Regions from separate parts of the Erwinia sp. AC075 genome, predicted to be linked through region 1. Evidence: predicted binding sites of a transcription regulator. Region 1 holds the regulator's gene; each other region holds the start of a gene.

Region 1 (3,118 bases):
CCAAAAACATTCGCTTAGGATCCGGCTATTCGGATAAGAACACACCCGTTGAAGGCACCGGTTTACTGGACTTAAGCCAGCAAGATAAGCCGTGGGCAAAATCCCAGGTCTGCCAGACGATGATTGAAGAAGGAAAGATTGAAGACCTGGATCATCTGCCGAGCGACTTTGCCCTTAACGTCAGCAAGCAGGTTAAGGCACACGGTATCGGCAAAATGCAGGCCTGGCAGGATGGTATTAAAGACGCTAAAAATGCCAAAGCCTTCGCAACGGACAGGGTTGCGGTCAACTTCTGGGATACGCTGTTTTGGGGCGGTTTTGATTCTGCCAATGACTGGGCAGGCAAAGGTTATGAAGTGATCGTCTCCAATCCGGATTACCTGTATCTCGATTTTCCTGCCGAGGTGAATCCGCTGGAGCGGGGATACTACTGGGGAACGCGCTTTACCGATGAACGGAAAATTTTCCACTTCGCGCCGGATAACTTGCCACAAAACGCCGAGACTTCCGTCGATCGCGACGGCAAACCTTTCACGGCTAAATCTGACAAGCCCTGGCCTGGCGCTCACGGCATCTCCGCTCAACTGTGGAGTGAAACCACCCGTACCGACGCGCAGGTGGAGTACAAGCTTTTCCCGCGCATTTTGTCCGTGGCGGAACGCGCCTGGCACCGCGCAGCCTGGGAGCAGGATTATAAAGCCGGCAAAGAGTATACCGGCGGCAAAACCCGCCTGGTAGACCAGCAGGCTCAGCTGAAGGACTGGCAGCGGTTTGCCAACCTTCTGGGGCAACGTGAATTGGCAAAACTGGATAAAGCCGGCATTGCTTATCGCTTGCCGGTGCCCGGTGGGGTGGTGCAGGACGGTAAGCTGGTGGTCAATACCGAGCTACCGGGCTTAACCGTTGAGTACAGCCTGGACGAGGGGACAACCTGGCAGCAGTGGCAGGCGGATCAACCGCCGGCGGTGGCCGGTAAGGTATTGCTGCGTACGCGCAGTCCTGATGGTCTGCGCGTCAGCCGGACGGAAGCGCTGTAACGGGGCGACAGGCAAAAAAAAACCGGTGAAGGATCACCGGTTTTTTGCTGTTAGTGTAGATTACTTGTCGTGCAGCGTCTCATCTTCACGGCAGTCACCGGTTGAGCAGTGACCGTAAAGGTACAGGCTGTGGTTACTGAGTTTGATGCCGTGGCGCGTGGCGATATCACGCTGGCGAGCTTCGATGTTTTCATCACGGAACTCGATCACCTTGCCACAATCCAGGCAAATCAGATGATCGTGGTGATGCTGCTGAGTCAGTTCGAAAACGGATTTACCACCTTCGAAATTATGACGGGTAACGATCCCGGCATCATCAAATTGGTTAAGAACGCGGTAAACCGTCGCCAGACCAATCTCTTCGCCCATGTCAATCAGACGCTTGTACAAGTCTTCCGCACTGACGTGATGGCCCTCAGGTTCCTGAAGTACTTCCAGAATTTTAAGTCGTGGAAGCGTGACTTTCAGGCCGGCCTTCTTTAATGCGGTGTTATTGTCAGTCATGCGGATATTGTCCTGTTACTTTGCTAGTCACTTTGTGGCTGAAAAGCCCTGAACATCGGTCGTCGCGAAAAGCCAAACGTCTCATTATAGAACTGATATTTCGAAATGAACACCACTGGCGATGCATCTCAATCAAGGGAGGTAAGGAGAAGAGTCGTTACGTCCGTGAGAGCAAGCGGTTGGGCTGACATTTCGCTCTGCCTCATCATAGTCGCTATTAGAGCGAAAGGCGCTGAGAAAGCGGGTGACCGATGGCGATATTTTACAGATTTGCAGATGAAAGTTACAAAAATGTGTCTATTACTTCTATAGGAAAAACCACTGGCCTGATGTGAGATACCTCCCAATCAGGCCGGTCTGATTACGCTTCCAGGATTTCTTTCAGCTGGAGCTCGTCATAAATCTGTTTGACCCACTGCTCGGTGCGCTCACTGGTGAGTTCTGGCTGACGATCTTCGTCAATAGCCAGACCGAGGAAGTGCTTATCATCCGCCAGCCCTTTCGAGGCTTCAAAATGGTAGCCTTCAGTTGGCCAGTGACCGACGATCACCGCGCCTTTAGGCTCGATAATGTCGCGGATGGTGCCCATCGCGTCACAGAAGTACTCAGCGTAATCTTCCTGATCGCCACAACCGAACAGCGCAACGAGCTTGCCGTTGAAATCAATTTCTTCCAACGTCGGGAAGAAATCATCCCAGTCGCACTGCGCTTCGCCGTAGTACCAGGTTGGGATACCGAGCAGCAGAATATCAAAGGCTTCAAGGTCTTCTTTGCTGCTTTTAGCGATATCATGAACTTCAGCCACCTCTTTACCGAGCTGCTTCTGGATCACTTTTGCAATGTTTTCTGTATTGCCCGTATCGCTGCCAAAGAAAATGCCTACGATTGCCATGACTTACTAACCTCTTGAAACGTATTGATAGGGTAAAGGCTGCTTATTACAGATACCGGCAATGATAGCAGACAGCTACAGGGGGATAAATGAGTAATCCGCCTGCTTTTGTCGCTTTGTGCTTCACCGGGGGGTGCTGAAAGCGCCTGTTCAGCGGTCCTGATCGGCCAACTGCGCCATGACCATTTCTTCAATCAGCTCGCTGCGGCTCATATTACGCTGCTCGGCAAGCTGGTTCAGAGCATCAACCGCGTCACTGTTCATTTTCAGTTCAACGCGCTTCAGCCCGCGCACTTTATCGCGCTTAAGCTGGTTGCGTTTGTTGATACGCAGCTGCTCATCACGCGTCAGCGGATTGGTTTTTGGTCGTCCCGGGCGACGGTCATCTGCGAACAGATCGATCGTGGTGCGGTCCGTGTTTTCTTTTGCCATAGAATCGTGATACTGAAAGGCTGGAGTTCTGATGGTTCAGGCCTGATGTCGGCTGAAATTCGTGCAGCGACAAATTTTTAGCGCGCCATCATACCCCAGCGAAAGTCATGACGACAATGATTTAGCCATCTCAGGATATAATTGTTTTTACAGCGCAAAAAAACGGCGTATTGCGCGCAAAACAGCATCAGGTTTCTCGGCATGGACCCAGTGACCGGCACCGTTGACCACATGCGCACGGGCTTTGGGGAAC
Region 2 (3,118 bases), 830 kb from region 1:
CGTAAGAAAGCGATGATGATTGCCGCCTGCCTCGCGCTGCCGGTGATCCCGCTCTGGGCCTTCTCAACCGGTTCGGTGATGATCGGGCTGGGCGCGTTCCTGATGCAGTTTATGGTGCAGGGCGCATGGGGCGTGGTGCCTACCTACCTGACCGAGCTGGTGCCGGCCAATACCCGCGCGGTGCTGCCAGGCTTCGTTTATCAGCTGGGTAACCTGATTGCCTCAGTCAATGCCACGCTGCAATCCTCGATAGCGGAAGCGCATGGCAACAACTATGGCCTGGCGATGGCGATTGTCGCTGGCACCGTGGCGGTGTTGATCTGTGTGTTGGTGGCGTTCGGCAGGGAAACGCGCGGGGTGGAGATTTCGGCGTCACCCGGCAAGGTGAGCGAACAGTCCCGCTAAGAGACGGATAGCAAAAGGGCGGCTCTCAAAGCCGCCCTTTTTTGTTGCCGTCAGGCAGGGATCTCGCAGACGTCGACCCATTTGGCGTCGGTCAGTTGCGCCAGCATCTCGGGCGAAATACGCACGGCGCTGTTAATCGATCCGGCTGCAGGCAGCACTTCTTCATAACGCTTCAGCGAGATATCGCACAGGATCTGTAAAGGGGTTTCCAGTCCGAACGGGCAGACGCCGCCGACCGGATGACCGGTCCAGTTCACCACTTCATCAGTGCTGAGCATGCGCGCTTTGGCACCCAGCGTCGCTTTCAGCTTACGGTTATCCAGGCGGGCATCGCCGCGAGTCACAATTAATACCACCCGATCTTTCACCTTCAGCGACAGGGTTTTGGCAATCTGGCCAGGCTCCACATGGTGTGCCCGTGCCGCCAGAGCGACCGTTGCCGTGCTCTCGGCCAACTCGATAATGCCAATATCAGGGGCGCGCTCGGCAAAGAACTGCCGTACAGACTCCAGGCTCATGCTTTTCTCCCACATAACGAAGCGCATAAAGTTGCCACAGAGCAGACTGACTGTAAACGGGAAGGCGTTAATTTAGCTTAGCGTGCAGTTTCCGCAGCGCTCAACTTCCGGCAGGCGATAGCGCTGGCAGCAGGTACGTCGCTGCATTTCACCGTCACGCGGGAGCATGGTGCGATAGAAAGGGTTGTCGGAACCGTCCAGCAGGGTTTTGCTGAAGAAGAAGGCGTGTTCGAGTTCGGCGTGCAGGGATTTGCCCAGCAGAGGGGCCAGTTCACCGAGGAACCAGTGCACGGCGAAGCCGGTGTTGCTCCAGATAAGCTTGCCGTTGATATCACCGTGCTGCTCAATGGCGCGCACCGCCGGGATCAGATGCTGTTGGATCAGGCGATCCATACGACGTTGTGGGCTAAGGAAACGGGCTTCTTCATCTTCGCGCACGTCAAACCAGAAGGTTGCCGGGCGGCCGGTTTCATGGAACTCAACGTGGCAATGCTCGGGTGAGCAGTCCAGCGGGCGGTTTTCAATCAGCAGTGCCATCATCATCGGCGGCAGCACCAGGCCGAAATACCACTGCGCCCAGAGCGACTGCAGCGGCTTGTTTTCGCGTTCCATCTCGCCCTGCTCACGGTAGATATAGTCAGCGTACTGCGCGTTAAGGCGGGCGAAATTCTCCGGTGTCGACCAGCGGTCCAGCGTCATGCTGCTGGCGGGCGCTTCTTCCCCCAGCTTCACGCTATCCAGGAAATAAGCACGGTGTTCACTGAACAAGGCGCGCAGCGAAGACGCCAGCGAACGATTGCTCTGCAAAAAGATCAGCGGATGTGAACCATACTCAACTGCCTGACGGACGATGGTGGCCATGGGATTTCCAGCGTAAACCGAATACAAAAACAAATGATAATCGTTCTTGATTCTATCTGAGGCCATACGCACAAACAAGCAGCAAATTGTGCGCCGGGTCTGGAAGGCAATTGATAAGCAACCTGGCTGAATTTTGATCGCATTGGCCATAATAACAGCAGGGATTACGCTGTAGATTAACAGGCAGGCGTTATTGACGGCTTTATAGCAGCTTATTCCATAACCGGGACGTTTCCCGGCATTGTAGAGTTAATTCCAATTATAGGGAATAACAATGGCTGGGTTATTTTCTGTTATCACCTCCGCCATAGAATGCATTATTGCCATTTTTTATTAACAACAATTTTTCATTCATCGGCTTAATGAATAGGGAATAAAAGCGCAGGTCATTATGCCAGATATACCCGTCAGGTCTGGGATTTGTATTAAGGAGAGCGATAAATTAATTCAACGTATTGGCCCGGGCGTCCGGGCCAGTTAAAAATATCACATTGCATCTGCGGGGTGGGTAAGCGGACTTTTCGTTATGTCTTCAAAGGAGAGGATCGTATTACGTCCACGGCCTTTTGCCAGATAAAGTGCGCGGTCGGCATTGGCCAGCGCCGCATCGAAATCTTCTTCGATTAAGGGCGCAAACCCGGCGCTGATGGTGACGTGCGTGGCGACCCGGTCATTAAACAGATGCGGGATCTCCAGATTCAGCACGTACTGGCGGATGCGCTCCGACAGTTTGCGGGCAATCGACTCATTGACGTTGGTCAGCAGCACCAGAAACTCTTCGCCGCCATAGCGGGTCACAATGTCCCTTGAACGCACCGCATCCCGTATCGCCACCGAGACGCGCGCCAGCGCCTGATCGCCCATCGCATGGCCGTAGTTGTCGTTGTAGGCCTTGAAGTTATCGATATCCAGCAGCAGCACGAAGTGGCTGCCCGCGTGGTTCTCGAGGATGTTCTCCAGCCGGTTTTTCAGCCCACGGCGATTGTACAGCCCGGTCAACGGATCGAGCATGCTGAGGTCGCTGTAGGTCTCTTTCTCTTCATACAGCTGCCGCATCAGGCGCAGGGTAAAGTTGTCCCGGCGGCGCTGCATCAGGTGGTGCAAGGTAAAGCCAATCAGCGGCAGCGCAATGGTAAACAGGATCAGCAGCGTGTTCTGCCCGTGGTCCAGCACCAACACCGCGACGGAAGGCGGAGCCGTATGCAGGCAAAATGCCAGCAGATGGTCGCCCAGCGCGATGGCACTGATAAAAAACACGCTAATCAGACTGATTACTAAAAAGCTGCCGTCGAAATAAAATACCGTTTCGTACTTATCGTAAATTTGCCACGTCC
Region 3 (3,118 bases), 2.4 Mb from region 1:
CACCACCACGCTCCACGCGAGGATGCTGAAGATCGACAGCATGATTTTGCCGTCAGCCATACGGCCACCCGCCAGATTGCCAATCACCATGCCCAGACCAAATGCGAACAGCACAAACGGCAGCCAGAAGGTGGAGAGGTGCGCCGCCATGGTCAGGATCGGGGTGATATAGCTGATCACCGCAAACATGCCGCCAAAGCCAATCGCCGCAATCCCCAGCGTTAACCACAGGCGCAGGTTCGCCAGGCCACGGATCTCTTTCAACGGCGAGCTCTGCTCACGCTCTTTCTGCACCGGGAACAGCTTGTAGATCAGCAGCGCATCAATCACGGTCAGCACCGAGACGCAGGCAAATGCCCAGCGCCAGTCGAGATGTTCGCCGAGCATGGTCGCCGCCGGGTTACCCAGCAACGACGCCAGCGTCAGGCCCAACATCACTCTGCCCACCGCCTGTCCACGGCGATTCTCTTCGACCAGTGACGCCGCAGCCAGCGCGGCTACACCGAGAAAGGCACCGTGCGGCAGCCCGCTCAGGAAGCGGGAAATCACCAGCATATGCGCATTGCTGGCCAGCATGCTGCTGAGGTTGCCGACCAAAAACAGCGAGATAAAAATCATCAGCTGATGTTTACGGCACAAACGGGCGGTGCTGAGGGAGAACAGCGGTGCGCCAACCACCACGCCAAGCGCGTAGTAGCTGATAAATTTGCTGCCTTCCGCCAGGCTGACGTTCATCGCGCTGGAAACCTGCGGCAGCAGTCCCATAATCACGAACTCACTCAGGCCGATGGCAAAGGCGCCCAACGCAAGGGAAAAGAGCAGCGGGCCGACGCCACGCACGGGTGTAGCTGAATCTAATGTATCCATAGAAAAGGGTGCACTTAATTAACGATGAGAAGTTACTCCAGCCACAGGCGGGAGCGCAGGTCTTCAGGCAGGGCAGGTAAGTGAGGGGTGTTTCTTGTTATCGGGCCTGTTCCGGCCCTTGTGTCATCTTTCTGCCAGCAAGGGCAGCGATGCGGCGCTAAGTTTAGCGTGAAGCCGCCGGATGACACAAGGATGATGCCGCCCGCGCAGGGGTTATTTCGTGTCGATATGTCCCAGTTCCCGCTCCGGGAAGCAGAAGTTCCGCACGCGCTGCTTCAACTCTTTGGCTTCCGGGAAGCCGCCGTCGGTTTTACGGTCCCAGATAATGTGCTCGTCAATCAAGATCTGATAAATGCCGCCGGTGCCGGGCACCAGGCTGACCGAGGCTAAATCGGTGCTGAACGTATGCAGTAATTCTTGCGCCATCCAGCCGGCACGCAGCAGCCAGTTGCACTGCGAGCAGTAGTGAATGGTGATGGCAGGAGCGGTTTTCATCGCGATGTCCTTCTCTAAAAACAGGCGCTCATCTTCCGGCGTTGGTTGCTGCACTGTCAAGTGGGTGTTGCTGACGCTTTTTTAACATTGTGAATTAATTGTGGAGGTTGTTGATATAGAGAATCGATCTCATTATCATTCGCGTTTGACAGTCGTCATGGAATGACCTACATAGCGCCGGATGCGTATGGAGTTTTCGCAATCTTGTTGGATTGCGGCCGCAATGTATGAGTCGATACTAATAAAGAATAAAGGCTTACTAAATGCGCAAATCTTTCAATTCTCAGGGGTTTATCCAGAAGTCCGTGCTGTTCGGCACGCTGGTTACCACCGGTTTTAGCATCGCTGCTGAAACACGCACCACCGCACCACTTCCTGAAGCCAGCCATTCTGGCACGCCACTGGCGATCTCCGGCAAGAAAAGCCAGTCGGAAGCCGTCATGACGGTGACCGCGCCCGAGCCGGAAAAACAGGCGGGCAGCAAAACCACCATTACCGCCGCAGAAATGCAGCAAAAGGGCACCAACGACTTTGGCTCGGTGATGCGCTATGAGCCGTTAATCAGCGCCACCGGCGTCAGCGGCGGATCGTCCGCTGGCAAAAGCGGCTTCGACCGCAGCGGCTATACCGGCTACAACATCCGTGGTCTGGAAAGTAACCGTGTTGGACTGGACGTGGACGGCATTCCGCAGCCGGATGCCACCGGCCGCAGCTACGTCAGCCGCGCCGGATTAAACACCTTCGGCATTGGCCGTGACTATCTCGACCCGTATATGTACGGCCAGGTGGACATTGAATCCGGTGCGACCTCAACGGCGACGGCCAACACCGCCATTGGCGGCGCGGTCTCCTTCCAGCCGAAATCCGCCGACGATTACCTGTCGCCGTACAAATCGACCTACTTTGGTTATCAGTCTGATTACGACTCGGCCAACCGCAGCTGGCATAACGGCATTACCGCCGCAGCCGGCGACGAAACGCTGCGTGGCGTGTTTGTTTACAGCCGCCGTGACGGCCAGCAAACCCGCAATAACAGCGGCACCATCGATGCCTATCCGGCCAACTGGCACTCCAACGCGCTGATGACCTCGGCGATCTGGCAGCCCAATGACGAGCACAAGCTGACCGGCACCGTCGATTATTACGACAAGACCAACCACACCCATTACGACACCTGGAACTCGGCGGGCAGCAGCATTCTCGGCACCTCGCAACAGCAGAGTAATACCCGCCGCTGGGGCGTCAGCCTGAAGGATGAGTGGACGCCAGCCAATGCGTTTATCGATTCCCTCAGCAACAAAGTCTATTACCAGCAGACCCAGGCGCACGACAATACCCTGATGCCCATCAGCACCAGCAGCCAGGAGCGCGTCTACTCAAACTATGACGTCGATACCTACGGCTTCGAAACGCAGCTGAGCAAGGCGCTGGGTCGCCATGAACTGAGCGCCGGCCTGAACGGCCGTGTCACCGAGACGAAACGTCCGTTCCGGGAAGATCCGGCCCCAAGCGTCTATTCGGCGATCATGCAGCCGGAGTCCGACAGCCGCAGCTATGCGCTGGGTGCCTTTGTGCAGGATGCAATCCAGTTCGATCTGGACGGTCACGGCTTCTCAATCGTGCCGGGCGTGCGGGTGGCGCATCAGACCACCAAGCCACAAAACCTCTCCAGCCTGACCACCGGCAGCACCGTGCTGGACGAGTCCGAGCTGAACACCCTGTATGGCAAAGAGAACTCGGACACCCAGGTTCTGCC
Region 4 (3,118 bases), 2.4 Mb from region 1:
GCACCTGAGCGATCGGGATGTGAATGCGATGGCGGTGTACCTGAAAAGCCTGAAATCGTCGAATCCAAAAGCCGTGGCACCCGAACCCGACAGCCGTACCCAGGCAGCGCTGGTAACAGGGGATATGAGCAAACCGGGAGCGCAGGTGTATATGGATAACTGCGCCGCCTGTCACCGCACCGACGGTAAAGGCTACAGTAAAACCTTCCCGGCGCTGGCACACAACCCGGCGATCTTAAGCGACGATCCGTCGTCACTGATAAGCATTGTCCTGCGCGGGGGCAAAGCGGCGGTAACGCACCAGGCGGTGACCGGATTAACCATGCCGGACTTCGGCTGGCGTCTGGACGATCGCCAGGTGGCGGATCTGTCGACCTTTGTTCGCAGCAGTTGGGGGAATAATGCGCCGGCGGTGAAACCCGAGCAGGTGAAGGCGCTGCGTAAAACGGTGTCGACCGTGGAGCGCAAGGATCCGGACAAGCAGCAACAACCGCAGCAATAACCTGCCACTAAAAAGCAAAACGCCTGACAAATGCTGTCAGGCGTTTTTTTTTAACTTGGGCTATCGCGCCCGGACTGACCCGGCTTAAGCCTGTGGGTTGCTGGTGGTGCTCATCTTCATCAGATCTTTATCAACGAAGAACATGCCCTGTCCACCGGTGCCAACCAGCGCCAGTTTATCCAGTACGGATTTGAACAGCTTCTCTTCTTCGTGCTGCTCGGAAACGTACCACTGCAGGAAGTTAAAGGTCGAGTAGTCCTGAGTGGTCATTGACGCGTGCGCCAGCTCGTTGATTTTGCCGGTGATCAGCTTCTCGTGCTCATAAGCCTGCTCCAGCACTTCGTTCAGCGAGTTAAAGGTCACCGGCGGAGCCGCAATGCTGCCCAGTACCGGCATCGCGCCGGTGTCGCTCAGGTAGTTAAACAGACGCTGCATATGCTGCATCTCTTCAACAGAATGTTCACGCATAAAGGCCGCAGCCCCTTCAAACCCTTTGTCAGCACACCAGGCGCTCATCTGCAGATACAGATTGGCAGAGTAGAACTCCAGGTTTAATTGATCGTTCAGTTTGGCGGTCATGTCGGCAGTCAGCATAAAGGCTCCATTAGCGATGATGGGATATTATTAGAAGTGTCATTGGGCGCAATTATGCACGCATGTTGCCTAAATAAAAACCGTTAGTTGCGGTTTTTATCTTATTATTTGGTGTTCGTAACATTATGATAGTTAAGTGATAACTATTCGCGCATTAATACCAATTATTCAATTTTCCAAATGGTTTTGATAACCATTCTTATTGTTATTTGCGCGGGATTTAACTGCTGAAAAACGCATAATGTGACGCTAAAAAATAACGCCCCCGAATAAATCAGGGGGAATTATTATCACTCCACCATTAAGCGGTCGAGGATTGCCTGGGCGGTGGTGACATCGGTCACCAGCGCGTTGATCATCCCGGAGCGCACCGCGCCAATGATGCCAGCCGCTTTTTCCGGCGTGGCCGCCACGCCAATACTCAGCGTGGTATTGCGCAGCTGGGCGGTGGAGGCGGCGATCATCCGCTCTTCGCCTTCCCAGTGCAGGATCTCACCGCTTTCGGTCACGTAATGCCGCAGCACGTCGCCCGCCGCCTGGCTGAGCGCCTGTTCATTGGCGGTGGCGGTGGTGGTTTCTGACGGGGCCGGCAAATGATGGGTTAAGCCGACGCCGACAATCGCCACGTCGAGGTTATCCCACAGTGAAATAATTTGCTGCACGCCGGCATCGGCCAGAAAGGCTTCGCGTAGCATCGGCGAGGTCAGATAGGGCGCATGCAGGAAATGCGGCACGCCGCCCATCTGTTCCGCCGCCTGACGGACAAATTCATTGATCTGAAAATGCGCTGCCGCCTGCTGCATCCCGCCGTTCATCGCTACCGTCATCACGCCAGGAATTTTCGGCAGGCCGCCCATCGTCACTTCCCGCACCGCGCGACCCCAGCCAATGCCGATCACCGAACCGGCCGCCAGATCGGCCTGCTGCAGCAAACCCGCCAGCGGCGTGGCCAGCGAGCCGAGGATATTGGTCGGCGGTGGCTCCACCACGGCGGCGCTTTTCAGCCCCAGCCGCTGGATAAGATCGGCGGTGATCTCTTCAGGCGACGTCAGCTCCACCACCTCGATCCGCACGATCCCCGCCGCGCGGGCTTTGTTGAGCAGCCGCGAGATGGTGGCGGTCGATACGCCCAGTTTTTTAGCAATGTCCACCTGAGCCATGTCTGACTGATAGTGCAACTTTGCCACCATATGCATCATCGCCCGCGTTGTCGCGGCGTCTTGTAAAAGAGGTTCTTTCAGCTTGAAATTCCTTTCTGCAATGTATTACACTCAGTTCATCGATTGAAGGATTATTGCGCAACACCCCACAAATTGCAATGCGTATACCCGGCAAAAACCCTGACAGGACGCCGCATCAGCACTGATGCTCCAGGGGGATCGGGTATGAAGTCGCACACTGAAAAATGAGGCTGTAACCGTGTTCTAAAACTGAAAAACTGTCCAGGAGACAAAAATAATGTCACATATGTCAACGTCAGAACTGCGTGGTTATCAACAGATTTGCGGCAGCAACGGCGCAATGCTGGTCATTGCCTGCGATCAGCGTGGCGCAATGCGCAGCCTGCTCTCATCCGACCCGGATCAGCAGAAAGCCATTTCCGAACAGCAACTCGGTCGCATCAAGGCGGACATCACCCAGTATCTGGCAAGCCAGGCCTCCTGCGTGCTGGTGGATCCGGTCTGTGCGGTCCCCGATTTGGTGGATGACGGCATCATTGCCCGCGACACCGCGCTGCTGATTGGGCTGGATGCCTCAGGCTGGGATACCACCGCCGAAGGCTACCGCAATTCACGTCTGGTGGAAGGCATCAACGCCCGGCGCGTACGTGAGCTGGGCGGCAACGGTGGCAAAATCATGGTCTACCTGCGTGCCGATCGTCCGGAGGCCAACGACCATAACCTCGCTATTCTCCGCAACTGTATCGAAGACTTCAGCAAAGAAGATCTGCTGCTGGTGGTCGAGTTCCTTACCTATCAGTTAGAAGGCGAGAGCGATGCGGACTATAAAAGCAAGGTCCCG

What was found. Region 1 encodes Fur, which represses iron uptake genes when iron is present. Its sites were predicted from a motif close to ATAATAATGAGAACNACTATCAA; they were not measured.
Region 2: a site for Fur is predicted at 1,818-1,840, ahead of fhuF (siderophore-iron reductase FhuF). Genes of this name have one in related genera too.
Region 3: a site for Fur is predicted at 1,479-1,501, ahead of AC0IXH_RS21900 (TonB-dependent receptor domain-containing protein). Genes of this name have one in related genera too.
Region 4: a site for Fur is predicted at 1,283-1,305, ahead of ftnA (non-heme ferritin). Genes of this name have one in related genera too.

Annotation. Positions count from the first base shown of each region.
Region 1 is NZ_CEEDEU010000001.1:2,278,873-2,281,990, reverse strand. It holds gene AC0IXH_RS10740 (beta-N-acetylhexosaminidase) at 1-1,037, shown strand, start outside; gene fur (ferric iron uptake transcriptional regulator) at 1,098-1,541, opposite strand; gene fldA (flavodoxin FldA) at 1,903-2,433, opposite strand; gene ybfE (LexA regulated protein) at 2,584-2,865, opposite strand; gene ybfF (esterase) at 3,013-3,118, opposite strand, start outside.
Region 2 is NZ_CEEDEU010000001.1:3,112,568-3,115,685, reverse strand. It holds gene AC0IXH_RS14730 (MFS transporter) at 1-405, shown strand, start outside; gene AC0IXH_RS14725 (YbaK/EbsC family protein) at 456-923, opposite strand; gene fhuF (siderophore-iron reductase FhuF) at 996-1,784, opposite strand; gene AC0IXH_RS14715 (GGDEF domain-containing protein) at 2,271-3,118, opposite strand, start outside.
Region 3 is NZ_CEEDEU010000001.1:4,708,730-4,711,847, forward strand. It holds gene AC0IXH_RS21890 (MFS transporter) at 1-867, opposite strand, end outside; gene AC0IXH_RS21895 (Rdx family protein) at 1,081-1,362, opposite strand; gene AC0IXH_RS21900 (TonB-dependent receptor domain-containing protein) at 1,626-3,118, shown strand, end outside.
Region 4 is NZ_CEEDEU010000001.1:4,683,613-4,686,730, forward strand. It holds gene AC0IXH_RS21760 (c-type cytochrome) at 1-502, shown strand, start outside; gene ftnA (non-heme ferritin) at 587-1,096, opposite strand; gene AC0IXH_RS21770 (sugar-binding transcriptional regulator) at 1,387-2,286, opposite strand; gene AC0IXH_RS21775 (tagatose-bisphosphate aldolase) at 2,555-3,118, shown strand, end outside.